Regions from separate parts of the Micromonospora sp. SD19 genome, predicted to be linked through region 1. Evidence: riboswitches for the same ligand, from Rfam matches in the RefSeq annotation. Region 1 holds a riboswitch; each other region holds the start of a gene.
The links. Region 1 has a riboswitch for cyclic di-AMP ahead of ACX27O_RS21750 (C39 family peptidase). Riboswitches for the same ligand answer to the same signal wherever they lie in the genome.

Region 1 (4,509 bases):
GTCGCGGGCGTCGCCGTCGCGCCGTCCGACGCCGCGCCGAGGAGGCTACGACAGTGCTGGTGACCCCGCCGAGCGCCGGGATCCCGGCATGACGAGCGTCGCCGCGACGTCGGCCGCCCCACCAGCACCCGCCCTGCCCCGGCTGCCGTCGCTGACCGGGCTGCGCTGGATCGCCGCCCTGCTGGTCTTCGGCTTCCACGCGGGCACCATGCGGATCATCGCCGAGCCGGACTACAAGGCCGTGGTCGACGCCCTGTTCACCCTGGGCCTCTCCGGGGTGCAGTTCTTCTTCATCCTCAGTGGTTTCGTGCTGGTCTGGTCGGCCCGGCCGGGTGACTCCCGGCGGACCTTCTGGCGGCGGCGGGTCGCCAAGATCTACCCGAACCACCTGGTGCTGTGGGCGGCGACGCTGGTGGTCGCCTGGTGGTTCGCCGACCCGGTCCTGCCGGCGGCCGCGCTGGAGAACCTGCTGCTGCTGCAGGCCTGGGACCCCCGGCCGGGCTGGTTCTACAGCATCAACACGGTCAGCTGGTCGCTCTCCTGCGAGTTCTTCTTCTACCTCTGCCTGCCGCTCGCCCTGCCGTTGCTGCGCCGGGCCCGGCCGAAGCTGCTCTGGGCGCTGATCGTCGCGCTGCCGCTGCTGATCCTCGCGCTGTGGCCGGCGCAGGAGTTGGTGCCGGAGGTGAGTCGGTGGTGGTTCACCCAGATCTTCCCGCCGGTCAGGTCGCTGGAGTTCTGGTTGGGCGCGGTGGCCGCCGAGTTGATGCGCCGAGGGCTCTGGCGCGGGCCGGGTCTGGCCGTAGCCAGCGCGATCTTCGTGGTCACCTGGGTGGCGGCCGCGCAGTGGATCCGCGCCGAGTTGTGGACCACGTTGCTCGCCGTCGCGTACCTGTTGGTGATCACCGCTGCCGCTGACGCGGACGTGCGGGGTCGGCGCTCGCCGTGGCGTTCCCGGCCGTTGATCTGGCTCGGTGAGGTCTCGTTCGCCTTCTATCTGGTGCACGTGCTGGTGATGACGAGCGTGCTGCGCTGGAGCGGGGACTGGGGGACCGGCTTCGCGGGCTGGCGTGGGCCCGCCGTGGTGCTCGGCTTCCTGGTGGCGAACCTGATCCTCGCCGGGCTGCTGCACCGCTTCGTCGAGACCCCGATGATGCGCCGGCTCGCACCGCGCCGTCCGGCCCGGCCGGCGCCCGTCCCCCGGCAACGCACGGCCGGTGCCCCGACCGCCGGTGACGGCGACGCCGAGGGCGGGGCCGCGGGGGCCGCCGACGAGGTCGGTCCGGCCAACGGCCGATCACCGTACGCCGACCGGCGCTGACAGCGTCCACCCTGGTCAAACGGGTCGGCGCGGCGCGATCCGACACGCCCGTGGTCGGTGCGCCCGCCTCGGCGTGACGGTAGCGTGGGGATGTGCTTCCGGTCGCGTTCACCTGTCCGCTGTGGTGGGTGGCGCGCTGGGCGACGCGGGTGCTGACCAGCCTCGCCGTCGTCGCGGCCCTGGCGCTCGGCGCAGGCCCGGCCACGGCCGCCGCGTCGACGCCCAGCCCGGTGCCACCGTCGAGCGTGGTGTCGGCCTCCGTCGCCGCCGGGCCGCTGGCGGCCTCCGGTCGGCACGTCGGGGCGCACGCTGCGGCGCGCCCGGCAGCGGCGATCCCACCGGACGCCGTCGAGGAGGCCGTTCCCGCCTGGGCCGTCGACTCGCCCGGGGCGCTCCCCGAGGAGCACTGCGTCACCGCGACCGGCGTGCTTCCGGTCCGCGCGGCGGAGTCCGACCGGCTGCCCCTCGTCGACAGTGCGAGCGGTCGGGCCTGCCGGGCCCCACCCCGGCGCTGAGCCACCGGGACGATCGTCCCGCCGCCGCGCCTGTCGCCCCACCCGCTTCCCACCCGCCGACCGGTGGCCCGCCGTGGCCCGCCGGCCGGTGTGGCCCCATCGCACTGCTCTCTCCCCGAGGTGCCGACCATGGAGACCGCCGTCTTCTACCAGTTCGTGACCGAGGTGCCGCGAGCCGCCGCCATCTGGTCGACCCTGGTCCTGCTGACCCTGGGCCTGCTCACCGTGCTGGCCGCCCGCCCCGAACGGGACCGGCCCGCCGACGACCCGCTCCCGGCCGCGCCCACCGCCCGGGAGGTGGCCGCCGCCGAGGCCGCCGACCTGCGCCGCTACGCCGAGGAGGTGGCCGTCGCCGCGGCCGGCGCGGCGACGACAGCCAGGCGGCGACGCGCCGCCTGGCTGAGCGCCCAGGAGCAGATGGAGCGGGCCTGGACCGGGTACGACGCGGCGGACACCGCCGCGCGTCGCTTCGCGGGCGCCGGGGCGCTGCCCACCCCACGGACCCCGCACACCCCCGCCGAGTACGCGGCCCGGGAGCGCTATCTGCACCGGGCGGCGATGGCGGCGTACTGGCGGGGTGACCTGAGCATGGCGCAGCTCGGTGACGTGTTCGGGCACCGGCACGGCTGGGATCCCCGACGCCACCCGGTCGAGCAGGAGGTGTTGATCAGCCGGGTGGTCCGGGATGCGCGGCTGGCCGACTACCAGGCGGCCGCCGACCGTGAGCGGGCCGCCTGGCGTGACGCGGAGCTGGCCGCCGAGTCGGCTCGTACCCTCGCCGAGGAGGCGTACGCGGCGGCGGCCCGGCTGCGCCCGCACCCGGTGGCCGCCCGCCGGACGGTGGCGGGGGCGTTGCGCCCGGCCGTCGTGGCACGGTGGCGACCGGCCCGGGCGGGTTGAGCCCGATCTGTGATGTGAGGCCGGTCACGCAATTGTGAAATCGGACGTCCGACGCGAGCCGCGCCATTGTTCCCGCGATTATGGTCGCGTTCTTCGTCGCCTGTCCGGTTGTCGCCCGCAGGCGCGCCCGTAACCGGTTGTCCCATCGAGTCACATCATCGGCAATACGCGCAGAAATTGCCTCGCCGATTGAGGTTTACGCAGGTGAACCCGGCTTGGCAGGGCGCGGAGCCGCCAGTACTGTCGTCCTGTCCGATGCGGTAACCGATCGCAAGACGCGACGCCGCATCGACCCGCTTAATCGTGATCAACGAACCGGGGACCCATCAGTAAGTCCGGGGTGAATCCGCGAGCCACGGCCCGCGGTAGGGCGATCTTCCCGCCCGAATCCGTCAGCTAACCCGGTAGGCGGTGTCGGAAGGAGTCCCATCCTCGTGCAGCACCTTTCCACCCCTCGGTTGTTCCCTCGCCTCCACGGCGCGGCGGTGCACCCGCTCATTCGTCCAGTGACGGTGAGCTGACCCCCCGGGTCATCGCCTTCCCCGCCCGGCCACGCCGGGCGTTCCCCTGAGCGGTTCACCATCCGCGGACCACGGTCCGCGCGCTGGCGCCTGCCCGGATACCGGTCCGGCCCCGGTGTGCCGCTCTCCCCCCGATCCGTGGAGGACCCCGTGAAGCACACCCTGCAGCGTCAGCTCCGCCGCCTCGCCACCGAGCGCCCGTACCAGATCGTTGTCGCCTCCGCCGCGGCTCTCGCCATCGCCACCACCGGCGGTGCCCTGCTCACCACCGCCGACGACGCCCCGGCCGACCAGCGCACCGCGACCACCGTCGCCGAGATGCGCAGCGACGTCGCCGCCTCCCGGGGCGACGTTCGGGACGCGTCCCCCTCGGCCAGCGCCGCGCCGACCACCGCCGCGCCGGCCACCAGCGCCGCGTCCCCCGCCGCGAAGGCCAAGAGCAACCCCGACCTCACCCGTAAGCCGACGCCGCCGAAGCCGCCCGCGACCAAGGTGCTCGACTACGACTACGAGGCGCAGAACACCTACTACAACTGCGGTCCGGCGGCCACCCGCAACGCGCTCAGCGCCGCCGGCATCGACCGCACCCAGGAGGAGCTCGGCGCCGAGCTGGGCACCACCGAGATGGGCACCAACTCGGCCGAGGACACCACCCGGGTGCTCAACGCCGAGGTGAAGGGCTCCCCATACCGGACGCGGATGTTCCCCAGCGCGCCCAGCCCGGCGCAGATGGACCGGCTCCAGGCCGACGTGGTGAAGGCCATCACCGACGGCCGGGGCGTGGTGGCCAACGTCGTCGGGGACGCCACCGACACCGACGGCGGCTGGCACTCCTACGGCGGCGGGCACTACATCGCCGTCGTGGGCTACAAGGACGACGGTCGCACCGTGCGGATCGCCGACTCGGCGAACCCGGCCGACCCGTCGTACTGGATCACCACCATCGACCTGGCCAACTGGATCACCAGCCGGGGCTACTCCGCCTGACCCGGGCACGCCGAGGACCGCGGGCGTCGTCCCCCACAAGGGGCCGGCGCCCGCGGCGTCTTCGGCGGTGCGGTCAGTAGGTGATGAAGCCGTACAACGCCTTGTGGTTCGACTTCGTCCCGACCACGGTGTGGTCGACGGCGGACGACTGCACACTGCCCCTGACGAACAAGTAGTCGATCTTGCTGGAGCCGTTGGTGGCCGCCGACCCGTACCCGGTCATGCCGTAGCCGCTGAGCGTGCCGGGGGCGATGCCGGTGCGGTTCGC
Region 2 (4,509 bases), on a different contig from region 1:
GCCGAGGTCCGGTACATCGCCTCGGTGTACCAGGTCCCCTGCGCCGCGAAGCCTTCGTGTTCCAGCCCGATCGACTTCGCGTTGACGTACCAGTTGCCGGCGTGCCAACCGACGTCCTTGGTCTTCACGTGCTGGGCGATGTGCCCGTCCACCGAGCGCAGCGAGTAGTGCCAGCTGACGTAGGTCGGATCCTGGACGAGTCGCAGGGTCGTCGCCCAACTCGCCTCGGTGTCGTGGATGACGATGTATTCGATCTTCTGCCGGGCGGGCCGGTCGGAGAGGTCGTGGTTGCCGTAGTCCCCGTCGCCGAACGCCTCGTAGGGTGCCGGGATCCACTCGCACGAGATGGTGCGGGGGCACTCCACCCCGTCCGGGCGGGCCAGCCGGCGCAGGCCCAGCCGGTCCAACCAGGAACGCTCGGGCCGTACCGCGCGGGCCGGCAGGGTGATCCGCTGGCCGTCGTCGGTCACCCGGGACTGGCCCGCGCCGATGGTGGTGAAGACCTCGTCGGCGAAGGCCGCGGCGGCGTCGGCGCTGTCCGCGCCGGAGTAGCGGGCCACCGCGCCGTACCAGGCGGCCGGGTTGGTGTCGGCGCCGACCGGGGCGTCCAGCTCCCGTTGGTACGCGCTGAGCAGCGCCGCCCCACCCCGGATGTTGAGGCCCGCGTCGGTGCGCAGTGCCTCGGGGGCGACGCCGGTCAGCGTGGCGGCGGCGTCCACGGTCTGCAACGCGGCGGTGGACGGCGCGGGGGCCTCGACCGGTCGGGGCGCGGGCACCCGGGCGGGACGCGAGTCGTCGCCGCGCGGGTCCTCGGCACCGGCGTCGTGGTGACCGCGCCCGGGTAGGGCGGCCACGTGGCGGGCGTCGGTCAGGTGCATCGGGCCGTAGCCGCCACTGGTGCTCGGTGTGCCGGCGTTGGTGTCCCAGCGGGACTCCAGGTAGGAGACGGCGAGCAGCACGACTGTCGGCACCCCGTACTCGGTGGCCGCGGCGGCGTACTGCTGCTGACGGTCGGTGGTGGACGCGGCGGCGGCCGGGCCGACGGAGAGTGGCACCGTGGTGGCGGCGGCGACCACGGCGGCGGCGAGCAGTGCGCGCCAGCCCGTCGACAGGGTTGGATGGTGCATCGAACCCCCTAGATTCTCGCGGAGTGAGTCAGGTCACCATCGCGCCGTCCGGGAGGTCAGGTCAATACCTTTCCATCTATCGAAGCGTGGGGAAAGAATTCTTCACACACGGTCGGTGACCTCGTCCAATCGGTACGGAGTGTCACGGCCGTGCGGGTTGCGGATCGGTAACAAGCGTCTCTACTCTGGTCATTCGTCGGGCCGACAGCAGCTCCGCCCAGCCCGGGCGGTAACGGACCGACACCGCCGAGTCGTTTCCGAGCGAACCGGGGACCCAGGTCCCTCGGGGTGAATCCGCAGCCACTGCGGTAGGGCGCCGACTTCCCGCCCGAACCCGTCAGCTAACCCGGTAGGCGGTCAGGAAGAAGGAGTACGGAACCCCGGTGGCACTCCATGCCCCGCGGCCGTCGTCCGAGCGGTCGGCATCAGCCGGCCCGACGTCGATCGTGCCGCGCCCACGCTGGTCCCGCTTCACCACCGCACTCGCCGCCCTGGCCGGCGTCGCCGTCGTCCTGACCGGCAGTGCCACGGCGGCCCACGCCGACCCGTCGGTCGCCGAGATCGAGCGCCAGATCGACGCCGACTGGAACAAGCTCGAACCGATCATCGAACGGCACAACGCCACCCGCGCCGACCTCGCCGCGAAGCGCAAGCAGGCCGACGCCCTGGCCGCCCGGATCACCCCGCTGGAGCGCCAGGTCGACGCCGCGATGGACAAGGTCAGCGCCCTGGCCGTACGCGCCTACAAGGGTGAGAACGTGTTGACCGTCAACGCGGTGCTGGGCAGCCGGTCGCCCAGCGAGGTGGTCGGCCAGCTCGAGATGCTCGACCGCTTCGCGCACAACCAACAGAAGGACGTACGCGAGGTCGCCGACCTGCGCGACCAGCTGGCCGCGCAGAAGGCGCCGCTGGACGAGATGGTGGCCCAGCTGACCCGCACCGAAGCTCAGCTGGCGGCGAAGAAGAAGCAGATCAACGAAGAGATCGACCGCCTGCAGAAGCTGCGCCTCAAGGTGTACGGCAACGGTGGCGGTGGCCCATTGCGCCCGGCGCCCTGCCCGGGCAGCTACCCCGGCGGCGGCGCGGGCACCGCTGTCAAGTTCGCCTGCGCCCAGATCGGCAAGCCCTACGTCTGGGGTGCCGAGGGTCCGAACTCGTACGACTGCTCCGGGCTGATGCTGGCCGCCTGGGCGAAGGCCGGCGTGTCGCTGCCACACAACGCCGCCGCGCAGAGCCGCGTCACGAAGAACGTCAGCAGGGGCGACCTGCGCCCCGGCGACCTGGTCTTCTACTACAGCGACATCCACCACGTCGGCATGTACGTCGGCGGCGGCTGGGTGGTGCACGCTTCGCAGGCCGGTCAACCGGTCAAGATGAAGAAGGTCGACGACGGCCCGATCCACAGCTACGGCCGCCCGGGCTGACCCGGGTGACGAGAGGGCCCGCCGCGATCCGTCGCGGCGGGCCCTCGTCGTCGTGGTTCAGCGGGTGGGCCAGGTGCGCCAGTGCTGCCAGGCGCGGCTCGGCGTCGGCCCCCGCTGGCCCTGGTAGCGCGAGCCGTAGACCACCGAGCCGTACGGGTGCTCGGCCGGCGAGGAGAGCCGGAAGATGCAGAGCTGCCCGATCTTCATGCCGGGCCACAGGGTGATCGGCAGGTTCGCCACGTTCGAGAGTTCCAGCGTCACGTGACCGGAGAAGCCCGGGTCGATGAAGCCGGCGGTGGAGTGGGTGAGCAGCCCGAGCCGGCCCAGGGAGCTCTTGCCCTCCAGTCGGCCGGCGAGCTGGTCACCCAGCGAGATGACCTCCAGCGTCGAGGCGAGCACGAACTCCCCGGGGTGCAGCACGAACGGCTCACCGTCGGGGACCTCGACCGCCGAGGTCAGGTCGTCCTGCTGCATGGCGGGATCGATGTGGGTGTAGAGGTGGTTGTTGAAGACCCGGAACAGCCGGTCGAGTCGGACGTCGATGCTGGACGGTTGGACCAGGGTGGGCTCGAACGGCTCCAGGCCCAGCGTGCCGGCCTTGATCTCGGAGACCAGGTCGCGGTCGGAGAGCAGCATCGGACCACCATAGCCGCGTTGCCGAAAGTGCCCGGATTCGGTGCCGGTGACCAGCGCGTCGAGGTCGCTGCTCGTACATTTGTTCGATAGAATGCCCGCATGGCTTCCTGGTCCGAATTCGCCGCCGACGAGCCCCGACTCGCCGACGGGATCCGCGTTCTCCTCCAGCAGTACGGGCCGGGCTTCGGCTATCTGGCCACGGTCCGCGCCGACGGCGGGCCCCGCGTCCATCCGGTCTCCCCGGTCATCACCGCCGAGGGGCTGTTCTGCTTCATCATCGACTCGCCCAAGCGCCGTGACCTCGAACGGGACGGCCGCTACGCGCTGCACTCGTTCCCGGCCGAGGAGAGCGACGACGAGGCATACGTGGCAGGGCGGGCCCGTCCGGTGACCGATCCGGTCCGGGTGGCGCAGCTGGCGCAGAGCGCCCGCGCCGAGCCGCAGGTCGACTGGCGGCTCTTCGAGTTCACCATCGACGTGGCGATGCTTACCCGCCGTGAGCAGCACATCGCGGGCGTTCCCGGCCTCGCGCCGGGTCGGCCGGCCGTGCGGGTCTGGCTCGACCCAAACGCCCCGTCGGCGGTGGCCACCCCGTTGGCCGTCCCGCCGACGCGCCCGACCCGCCTCAGCCGTGACGTCCAGTGCACGGCCGCCTGACCACGACTGGAAGATCATCGGTGTCGGCTCCGTGAGGACGGAGCCGACACCGGGCTGTACGTACGCCCGCCGCCGGCACCCCGCATGATCAACTCGGTTTCCGTGAAACCGCGGTGTCCCGGCGCTTCGGACGCCCCGATTTTCAGCAAGCCGAGTGGATCAACCCGGGTCGGCCAGGGTTGTGCGGTATGCGGACACCCGCGGCCGGCGGGGGTACCTGGGTGCACGGGCTCGACGACTCGGGTACAGTGGTGCCGCTTGCGGGTGTAGTTCAATGGCAGAACATCAGCTTCCCAAGCTGACAGTGCGGGTTCGATTCCCGTCACCCGCTCCACGCGAAGGGCCCTGGTCAGGACGAGAGTCCCAGCCAGGGCCTTCGACGTTTCCCAGGCCACGAGCACCCGGCGGGCCATCCACAGGCCGGTAGCCAGAAGGTCGAGCGGACACCGTGCCGATAGGCCCACGACGAGATCCGGGCGGCCCGGCCGCAAAGGCCGGACCGCCCGGGCGCGCCGAAACGGCGCCGAGGAATATCAGCAGGTCTGGATCCAGCGTGATCTGACGCCCGCGTCCAGCGTCACCTCGTCACCCGTAGCTACGGTGACCCAGTCGGTGTGGCCGTAGTTGGCGCCACCGGTCTCGTTCCAGTAGTAGATCAGGTCCGA
Region 3 (4,509 bases), on a different contig from region 1:
CCGGGTTGAGGGTGTACTCGTTGCGTCGTCCGACGCGGGTGCGGTGCAGGTAGCCGCCCGCCTCCAGGTCGGCCACGATCGCCTGCGCGGCGCGTTCGGTGACCCCGACCTCGGCCGCGACGTCGCGTAGCCGGGCGGTGGGATTGCGGGCGATGGCCAGCAGGACGTGCCCGTGATTGGTGAGGAACGTCCAGTTCCGCCCGCCGTCGGTGTCGCCCGTCACAGTGCTCGCCATCGTTGACCGCCCTTCCGGATGTCCGCCTGCTCGCGGAGAGTCTTGTCCGCCCCGCCCTGGGAGGGTTGCCCAGGGGGCGACCGGGGTCAACGTATGAAATCTAAATCACGCATACCTTGACGCATCTTAGCGTGCGTGTGACGGTGGAGCGCGACTGAGCGCCCGCCGCCCGGTCGGCGGAAAGTCGGTCTGACCAGGTGAGATGCGTCGAGACGAGGTGCGGGATGAGTCATGCCGGGAACGCCGGTGGTCAGCCGGGTACGCAGCGGACCACCGATCGAGCGCCAGTGCTCAGTGAGCCGAGCCGGGCGTACGCCGAACTGGTCGCCGGCAATCGACGCTTCGTCGGCGGCGCGCCACACCATCCCAACCAGGACGCCGGGCACCGGGCCGCCGTCGCCGACGGGCAGCACCCGTTCGCGGTGATCGTCGGCTGCTCCGACTCCCGGCTGGCCGCCGAGATCATCTTCGACCGCGGGTTGGGTGACCTGTTCGTGGTCCGCACGGCCGGGCACACCGCCGGCCCGGAGGTGCTCGGCAGCGTCGAGTACGCGGTGACAGTGCTCGGCACTCCGCTGGTGGTGGTGCTCGGTCACGACCTGTGCGGTGCGGTGCAGGCCGCCCGGGAGTCCGCCGCGACCGGCACCGCGCCGAGCGGCCACCTGGGCGCGGTGGTCGACGCCGTGCTGCCCAGCCTGCGCCGGGCCGAGGCCGAGGGCGTGGACGACATCGACGGCATCGTCGACATCCACATCGCACAGACCGTCGAGACGTTGCTCGGGCAGTCCCCGGTGCTGGCCGACGAGGTGGCCCGGGGGCGGTGCGCGGTGGTGGGGATGTCCTACCGGCTGGCCGCCGGGGCGGTGCGCCCGGTTGCCGCCGTGCCGGCTGGCTTCGCGACGCTGGACACCCCGGCCGACCCGGCTGCCCCTGCCACCGTGTGACATGACGAGGGCCGCTCCGCGTCACGCGGAACGGCCCTCAACCGGGGTCGTACGGGTCAGAGCAGCGACATGTGGACGTGGTCGGTGTGGTTCGACGGCCCGCTGTACGAACTCCAGCCGGTGGCCGGGAACCAGATCTGCCGGTTCCAGATCACGTAGTAGATGCCGAGCCGGTCGGCGTTACGGATGAGGAACGCGGCGACGTTGTTGCCGTACGTCCGGGTGTCGTTGTTGTGCCACGGGGAGAAGCCGCTCTTCTGCAGCGACCAGTCGCAGGCGCGGCCCTTCGGGTGCTCCCACGGCCCGCCGGGGCGGTAGCAGCCGACGAACCGGTTGAAGCCGGCCCGCTTGACCTCCTTGTACGCGTGCAGCGTGCGGGGGGTGACGCAGCCGGACGTGGTGGGGTCGTTCTCGCTGCACGACTGGGGCTTCCAGTCGCCGTCGGCGGTGCGACCCGGGCCGATCTTCGCGACCGGGGAGGTGGCGTCCACCAGGCCGCCGGTGAAGCCCTTGCCGCCGACGAGGGAGAGCGCCTTGTCGGCCTCGCTCTTCCGCTTCGCCATCAGGGCGGTCTGCTTCTGCTGCTCGCGGACCTCGGTGTCGAGGGCCAGCTTGGCCTGCTCGGCGCGGGCCTTCACCTCGTTGACCTCGGAGAGCTTCTTCTCGTTGACCATGTTCATCTCGTCGAGCACCGCGGCGCGCTGGACGAACGAGTCGGGGGCGTCGCTCTCCAGCAGCATCGCGATCGCGCCGATCCGGCCGGTCCGGTAGGCCTGGGCGGCGATCTGCCCGACCTGCGGGGCCAGTGCGGCCAGGTCGGCGTTGGCCCGGTCGACCTCGGCCGCCAACTCGCTCTGCCGCTTCTTGGATTTGTCCAGCTTGGACTTGGCGGCGGAGTAGTCGCGGTTGGCCTGCTCGATGACGTCGTTGAGCAGCTTGGGCTCGCCGTCCTCCTCGTGCCCGGACGGTGTGGGGTTCGTCGGGGCGGCGTGCGCCGGGAGTGGCCCGGCGAACACGGTCAGTGCGGCGATCACGGCCACCACGGGTGTCAACCAGCGGCGTAGGGGTGCCGTCACAATGTTCCCTTCCGTCGACCGCCGACCGGGTTAGCTGACGGGTTCGGGGCGGAAGCGGCCCCTACCGCTGACGCGGATTCACCCCACGTACCTGGGTCCCCGGCTCGCCGGTTGGCGATTGGGCGGTGGCACCGCAGGCGCCGCTTCGCGCCTTCATCGGTGACCGGCAGCGAGGTTACCCGAGAGTCGACCGGCTGAGCTACGCCTGGATGCCGACCAAAAGCGTCATTTCGCCATAGCGTTGAGTGACCAGTGACGTGGTTCTCAGGGTGGTTGCCCGATCTGGTCACGCTGAGGAGTGTCACCATGCCGTATCCGTGCTCCTGTTCGACTCCGGCCACCGGTCGGCGGCCTCGGGTGGGGGTGCGGCCCGCTGCCGGTCCGGCTTGTTGGAGCCGGCCGTTCGCGGTGAGCTGAGGGCGGCGAGTGCCTCGCTGCGGTCCGGCTGGGGGCGCGCGGCGGGAGCGTCGGCCGGCGGCACGGCGTCGGTACGCCCGGCGGCGGTCACCACCGCGGCCAGCCCGGTGGTCAGCGGCACGGCGGCGATCAGACCGAGGGTGGCGACCGCGCTGCGGACGATCTCCTGGGCGAGGAACTCACTGGTGAGGATCTGCCCGATCGGTCGCGCGTCGGCGGTGAGCAGGAGCAGCAGGGGCAGCGACGCGCCCGCGTACGCCAGAACGATGGTGTTGACAGTGGAGGCGATGTGCGCGCGGCCGACCCGGGTGGCCGCCCGGTACAGCTGCAACCGGGTGAGGCCGGGGTTGGCGTTGGCCAGTTCGGTGACGGTGGCCGCCTGGGTGACCGTCACGTCGTCGAGCACCCCGAGCGATCCGATGATGATCCCGGCGAGCAGCAGTCCGTGCAGGTCGACGTCGCCCTGGAACATCGACAGGGTGGTGGCGTCTTCGCTGCCGAAGCCGGTGAGGTGGGTGGCGGCCGTGGCGATGGTGGCGAGTACGCCGGTCAGCACCAGGCTGCCCAGGGTGCCGAGCACGGCGACCGAGGTCTGTGCGGTGACCCCGTGCGTCAGATAGAGCACCACGAACATGATCAGGGCGGCGCCGACCACCGCCACCAGCAGGGGTGACCTGCCGGCACCGATACCCGGCAGCACGAAGGTGAGCAGGATGGCGAAGCTGGCGGCCAGTCCGGCGAGCGCGGCCAGACCCCGCCACCGACCGAACGCGACGATCGCGGCCGCGAAGACCACCGCCAGCCAGATCATCGGGGTGCCGCGTTGGTGCTCGGCGATGTTCCAGTTGCTGGTGCTGGGATCGGTGGGATCGGTCAGCTCGACCAGGATGACCTCGTCGCCGACCTCGACCCGGGGTGCGCCGGGCCCGTCCGGCACCGGCGTCCGTACCTGCTGGCCGGCGGTCGGCCCGTCGTCCACCCGGACGTCGACGGTGCCGCACCGTCCGTTGCCGACCCTCGGGGTGCCCTCGGGGACCGACGGCGCCGGCGGGCACGGCTCGTTCACCACCCGGGTGACAGTGCCGGGGTAGCGCGGCACGTCAGCGCCGCCGTCGGTCTGCGGTGACCCGCCGCGCGGCCAGAGCAGCACCGCGGCGAGCACGGTGGCGACGAAGAGGGGTACCACCGTCACGACGAGGATCCGTCGCACCCTCGGTGGGGCGGACGGAGCCGGGCGGGTGTGGTCGGAACCCAAGGCGAGACTCCCAACGATCCGGTGCGGGGTACGGGTCAGCGAGCCGGGCGGTTCACCGTTTCGGTGGAAACGCGGCGGTCGGCGGGACGATTCGCTGCCTGACGACCGCTTGATCACGGACGGTCAGTGCTCGGCCCGGCCGGTCGGAGCCGACGTCACGTCGTGGCGGCGACAGTGCCCGACTGTGCGGCGGCATCCGGAGGGCCATCGGGGGAGATGCTAGCCAGCCCGTGGCGGGGTCGCAGGTCGTGGCGGAGTGTCGGTGACCGAATCGCTCGCGTGGCGGCCCTCGGACCGGCATGTTGGAGCTATGCCCGCTCCGTCGCCGTCCGACCCCGACCATCGGCACGCCGGACCGGTGCCGCACGAGAGGCCCGCCGGGCATTCCGATCATTCCGGGCACGACAAGCACGCCGGGCACGATCCGGCGATGTTCCGCCGCCGGTTCTGGGTCTGCCTGGTGTTGACCGTCCCGGTGGTGCTGACGAGTCATCTCGTGTCGGACCAGCTGGGCCTGGCCTTGGACGACGTCCCCGGCCGGTCCTGGGTGGGCCCGGTGCTCGGCTCGGTGGTGTTCTGGTG
Region 4 (4,509 bases), on a different contig from region 1:
CGAGGTGGCGGCGGTGAAGGGCTCGCTGCGGATGCGCCGGGTGCTGGAGCGTGCGGCCCGCGACGCGGTGCCGGGCGGCCCGGGTGAGCTGCGGCTGCTCTACCGGGGCACGCTGCTGCGGTTGGACCGGGCCGCGCTGGACCGCATCCGGGACCGGGCGCTGCACCGCGGCGCACGACGCAACGAGGTGCGCCGGGCCGGTTTCGACGGGGTGTTCGCCGCGCTCTGGGCGCAGGCCCGTGAGCTGAGCAGCGGTCGACTGCCGGAGCAGCCGGCCTTCGAGGCGGAGATCGCCGAGCGGTCGGAGTTCCGGGAGTTCCTCAAGGCGTGGTGGCCCCGACTGCACCCCCGACACGTGCTGGGCTGGCTGGCGCAGCCGGACCGGCTGCGCCGGTACGCCGCGGGAATCCTCTCCTCGGCGGAGATCCGGCTGCTCACCGCCGCGTACCGGAACCTGGACTCGGCCGGGCTGACCATCGCCGACGTGGCGTTGCTGGACGAGTTGGACGCGCTGCTCGGTAAGCCCGCGCAGCCGGCCAAGGCGCGACGCGATCCGTTCCAGCTCGCCGGTGGTGTCCGCGAGCTGAGCACCCTCGGCGAACGGCAGCGGGCGGCCCGCGCGGCGGCCCGGGAGCGGCCGGAGGACTACCGGGACTACGCGCACGTGGTGGTGGACGAGGCGCAGGACGTCTCGCCGATGCAGTGGCGGATGGTCGGTCGCCGTGGCCGGCTGGCCTCCTGGACGGTGGTGGGCGACCCTGCGCAGACCGCGTGGACCGGCGACCCGGAGGAGCTGACCCGAGCCCGGGACCAGGCGCTGGGCCGGCGTAAGCGACACGAGTTCACGCTGACCACGAACTACCGCAACTCGTCGGAGATCTTCGCGGTGGCGGCGGCGGAGATCCGCCGGCTCTACCCCGACCTGCCGCTGCCGACCGCCGTCCGCTCCACCGGGGTCGAACCGGTCGAGCTGGTGGTGCCGGCCGCCGGGTTGGAGACCGCGACTGTCGAGGCCGCCGCCGGCCTGCTGGCCGAGGTGGAGGGCACGGTCGGGGTGATCACGCCGGTCCCCCGCCGTGACGAGGTCGCCGGTTGGCTCGGCGCGCTCGGCGCGCCCAGGTTGCAGGTGGTGACCAGCCTGGAGGCCAAGGGCATGGAGTACGACGCGGTGGTGCTGGTCGCCCCGAGCGAGATCCGGGCGGATCCGGGCGCCGGGGTACGCACCCTGTACGTGGCGCTCTCCCGGGCCACCCAGCGGCTCACCACCATCGACCCGACCGGCTGACCTGCGCGGACCGCCGCCAGCGCGAGGCATCACCCGTACACTTGCACACATAGCGATGTGAGCATACATTTGACCGGGTCCCGGCCGGCGGCGGAAGGTGAATCTCGTGGGCGCAGGTCATGACCACCACCATGGGTCCGTCGCCAATGCCGCACACCAGCACCGGGGTCGACTCTGGGCGGCGTTCGGGCTGCTCGCCACCCTGATGGTGGTCGAGGCGGCGACCGCCCTGCACACCGGCTCACTCGCCCTGCTCTCCGACGCCGGGCACATGTTCACCGACGTGCTCGGCATCGGGATGGCGCTCGCCGCGATCACGGCGACCCGGCGGGCCACCAACGACCCGCAGCGCACCTTCGGGCTCTACCGGCTCGAGGTGCTCGCCGCGCTGGCCAACGCCGTCCTGCTCTCCGGCGTGGCGATCTACGTGGTGATCGAGGCGATCCGTCGGTTCGGCGACCCGCACCAGGTCATCGCCGGCCCGATGCTCGCGGTGGCCGTGCTCGGTCTGCTCGCGAACATCGCCGCCTTCGCCCTGCTGCGCGCCGGGGCCCGGGAGAGCATCAACCTCCAGGGCGCCTACCTGGAGGTGCTCGGTGACCTGCTCGGCTCGGTCGGCGTCATCGGGGCGGCGCTGCTCATCACCGTCACCGACTGGTGGTGGGCGGACCCCCTGGTCGCGGTCGCCATCGGCGTGTTCATCCTGCCGCGCACCTGGCGGCTGGCCCGCGCCGCTATCCGCATCCTGGTGCAGGCCGCCCCGGAGCACCTCCAGGTCACCGCCGTGCACGATCGGCTGGCCGCGGTGCCCGGCGTCGTCGAGGTGCACGACCTGCACGTCTGGACGCTCACCTCGGGCATGGAGGTGGCCTCCGCACACCTGACCATGGCGCCCGGGGCGGAGGTCGGCGCGGTGCTCACCGCGGCGCGTACGGCCCTGCACGACGACTTCCGCATCGAACACGCGACGTTGCAGATCGAGCCGGGCGCCGCCTCCGGCGCGTGTGGCTCCATCGAGTGGTGACGACCTTTTCGGAGCATTGCTCACTTTTAAGGTAATTTTCCGTGGTGACGCACGCACCGTCCGTCACATTGGCTGCAGCGGCCCCACCGGCACCGGTAGGCTCGGTCCCGGCCTCCACCAGGCGGCGCCTCCCGGCGCCGGTGGCGGTCGCCGCCTAATCGCCCAACCGGGCGAACCGGGGAACCATGTTCCTGGGGTGCATCCGCGTCAGCGGTAGGGATCTTCCGTCCCGAACCCGTCAGCTAACCCGGTCGGCGGCTGACGGAAGGACATGCGCAGTGGCACCAGCACGACCACCCGCCGCCCGACTGGCGGCCCTGATCGTCGCGATGTTCGCCCTCGGCGTCGCGCTTCCGGCCGGCACCGCCTCGGCCGCTCCCCCGACCGGCCTGCGGGCCGCCGCACCCGACTCCGACGAGGAGGGCGGCACCCCGGCGTTGCGCGCCCAACTCGAGGCGGCCAGCAAGGGCTACCTGGACGCCAAGCGAGCCCTGGACACCTCGGTACAACGGCAGAAGCAGCTCACCACCCAGCTGAAGACCATCGAGGTCGAGATCGACCAGCGCAACGGCAAGGTCGGCGAGATCGCCGAGGTGGCGTACCGGACCGGACGACTCGGCGCGATGTCGGCGCTGCTCAACAGCAGCACCCCGGAAGGCTTCATGGACCGGGCAGCCGCCCTGGACGCGGTGGCCGCCAACGAGGACCGGGTGCTGCGCGATCTGCTGAAGAGCAAGGACCAGGCCACCCGCACCCGGGTCGCACTGGACGGCGAGATCATTGAACAGCGCAAGCAGGTCGCGGTGATGGCCAAGCGCAAGGAACAGGCCGAACGGGCCCTGACCGTGGCCACCACACCCAAGACACAGAGCACCGCCGACACCGGCTCCAACCGGGGCACCTCCACCGCCAACGCGACGGCCGCGCCGCGCAACTCCGACGGCTCCTGGCCTTCCGAGTCGTGCAGCGTGAACGACCCCACGCCGGCCAGCGGCTGCATCACCCCGCGTACCCTGCACGCGCTCAACCAGGCCAAGGCGGCGGGCTTCACCCGGTACGTCTCGTGCCACCGCCCCAGCGGCTCCGGTGAGCACCCGAAGGGCCGGGCCTGCGACTTCGCCGCACAGAAGGGCGGCTTCGGCGGAGCCGCGACCGGCGGCGACAAGACCTACGGCAACAACCTGGCCGCGTACTTCATCCGCAACGCGGACCGGCTCGCCGTGCTCTACGTGATCTGGTACAAGCAGATCTGGCTGCCCAGCAGCGGATGGAAGTCGTACAGCGGGGCGCACGGGACCCCGTCCACCGACCACACCAACCACGTACACCTGTCGGTCTACTGACCCACCCGTGGTGATGCCTGTGAGTCATCACGATGACTCACAGGCATCACCCGCGTCCGGGGCCGGCTACGTCGCCGGGCGTACCCCTGATGTCGTCGCTCGGCGGACGACCCGGCCGGGGCCGGCGGGCAGCATCGCGGTATGCCTCGGATCCGACCCACCACCCGCAAGGCGCTGCTCACCCTGCACCTCGTCACCTCGCTCGGCTGGCTCGGCACCGACCTGGTGCTGCTCACCCTCGGCATCGCCGTGCAGCGGGGCGCCGACCCGGCGGTGGTCTACCCGGTCACGGCCCTGATCGGCACGGTGCTGTTCGCGCCGCTGAGCGTCCTGGTCTGGCTGATCGGAGTGGCCAGTTCGCTGCTCACCCCGTGGGGCCTGCTGCGGCACCGCTGGGTGCTGGTCAAGCTCGTGCTCACCACCGTGATGGTCGGGCTGGTGCTGTTCCTGCTCACCCCGAACCTGCGCCACGCCGGAGCGGTCGGCGCCGCCCTGCCCGCCCGGGATCGCGCCGACCTGGTCATCGCGCCGGCCGTGTCCACCAGCCTGATGATCATCGCGACGGTGCTCTCCACCTACAAGCCGTGGGGCCGCCGACGCACCGCCGCAGCCACCGTCGCCGGCCGCGGCCGCGCCACCGCCCGGCCCTAACGACCCCCGCCCACCCATGACGCTCGTGGCCGGCGCCCACCCATGCTCGCGCTCGAACCAGGATGTAGTGGCCTCGATGCGACAGGAGGCCACTACATCCTGGATTGAGCACGATCATGAAGCGGGGTGGCGGGCCGGGGCGGGGGCGCAGGGCGGGGCGGAGGGTCAGCCCGGGGGCGGTGGGGGTTCGCCGGTGCGGTCGAGGG

Region 2: another riboswitch for cyclic di-AMP. It lies ahead of ACX27O_RS01240 (C40 family peptidase); the one in region 1 lies ahead of ACX27O_RS21750 (C39 family peptidase).
Region 3: another riboswitch for cyclic di-AMP. It lies ahead of ACX27O_RS03570 (coiled-coil domain-containing protein); the one in region 1 lies ahead of ACX27O_RS21750 (C39 family peptidase).
Region 4: another riboswitch for cyclic di-AMP. It lies ahead of ACX27O_RS28275 (coiled-coil domain-containing protein); the one in region 1 lies ahead of ACX27O_RS21750 (C39 family peptidase).

Annotation. Positions count from the first base shown of each region.
Region 1 is NZ_JBTLMN010000006.1:359,004-363,512, reverse strand. Features, by position in the region: gene ACX27O_RS21765 (acyltransferase family protein) at 89-1,318, shown strand; gene ACX27O_RS21760 (hypothetical protein) at 1,411-1,833, shown strand; gene ACX27O_RS21755 (hypothetical protein) at 1,963-2,733, shown strand; cyclic di-AMP (ydaO/yuaA leader) riboswitch at 3,018-3,159, shown strand; gene ACX27O_RS21750 (C39 family peptidase) at 3,393-4,241, shown strand; gene ACX27O_RS21745 (hypothetical protein) at 4,315-4,509, opposite strand, start outside.
Region 2 is NZ_JBTLMN010000001.1:264,761-269,269, forward strand. Features, by position in the region: gene ACX27O_RS01235 (N-acetylmuramoyl-L-alanine amidase) at 1-1,127, opposite strand, end outside; cyclic di-AMP (ydaO/yuaA leader) riboswitch at 1,362-1,497, shown strand; gene ACX27O_RS01240 (C40 family peptidase) at 1,511-2,551, shown strand; gene dcd (dCTP deaminase) at 2,609-3,187, opposite strand; gene ACX27O_RS01250 (pyridoxamine 5'-phosphate oxidase family protein) at 3,287-3,844, shown strand; tRNA gene ACX27O_RS01255 (tRNA-Gly) at 4,105-4,178, shown strand; gene ACX27O_RS01260 (DUF11 domain-containing protein) at 4,378-4,509, opposite strand, start outside.
Region 3 is NZ_JBTLMN010000001.1:768,571-773,079, forward strand. Features, by position in the region: gene ACX27O_RS03560 (helix-turn-helix transcriptional regulator) at 1-235, opposite strand, end outside; gene ACX27O_RS03565 (carbonic anhydrase) at 460-1,179, shown strand; gene ACX27O_RS03570 (coiled-coil domain-containing protein) at 1,236-2,255, opposite strand; cyclic di-AMP (ydaO/yuaA leader) riboswitch at 2,260-2,390, opposite strand; gene ACX27O_RS03575 (YibE/F family protein) at 2,557-3,927, opposite strand; gene ACX27O_RS03580 (copper-translocating P-type ATPase) at 4,358-4,509, shown strand, end outside.
Region 4 is NZ_JBTLMN010000011.1:116,595-121,103, forward strand. Features, by position in the region: gene ACX27O_RS28265 (HelD family protein) at 1-1,285, shown strand, start outside; gene ACX27O_RS28270 (cation diffusion facilitator family transporter) at 1,392-2,309, shown strand; cyclic di-AMP (ydaO/yuaA leader) riboswitch at 2,451-2,582, shown strand; gene ACX27O_RS28275 (coiled-coil domain-containing protein) at 2,588-3,652, shown strand; gene ACX27O_RS28280 (hypothetical protein) at 3,794-4,303, shown strand; gene ACX27O_RS28285 (SRPBCC family protein) at 4,469-4,509, opposite strand, start outside.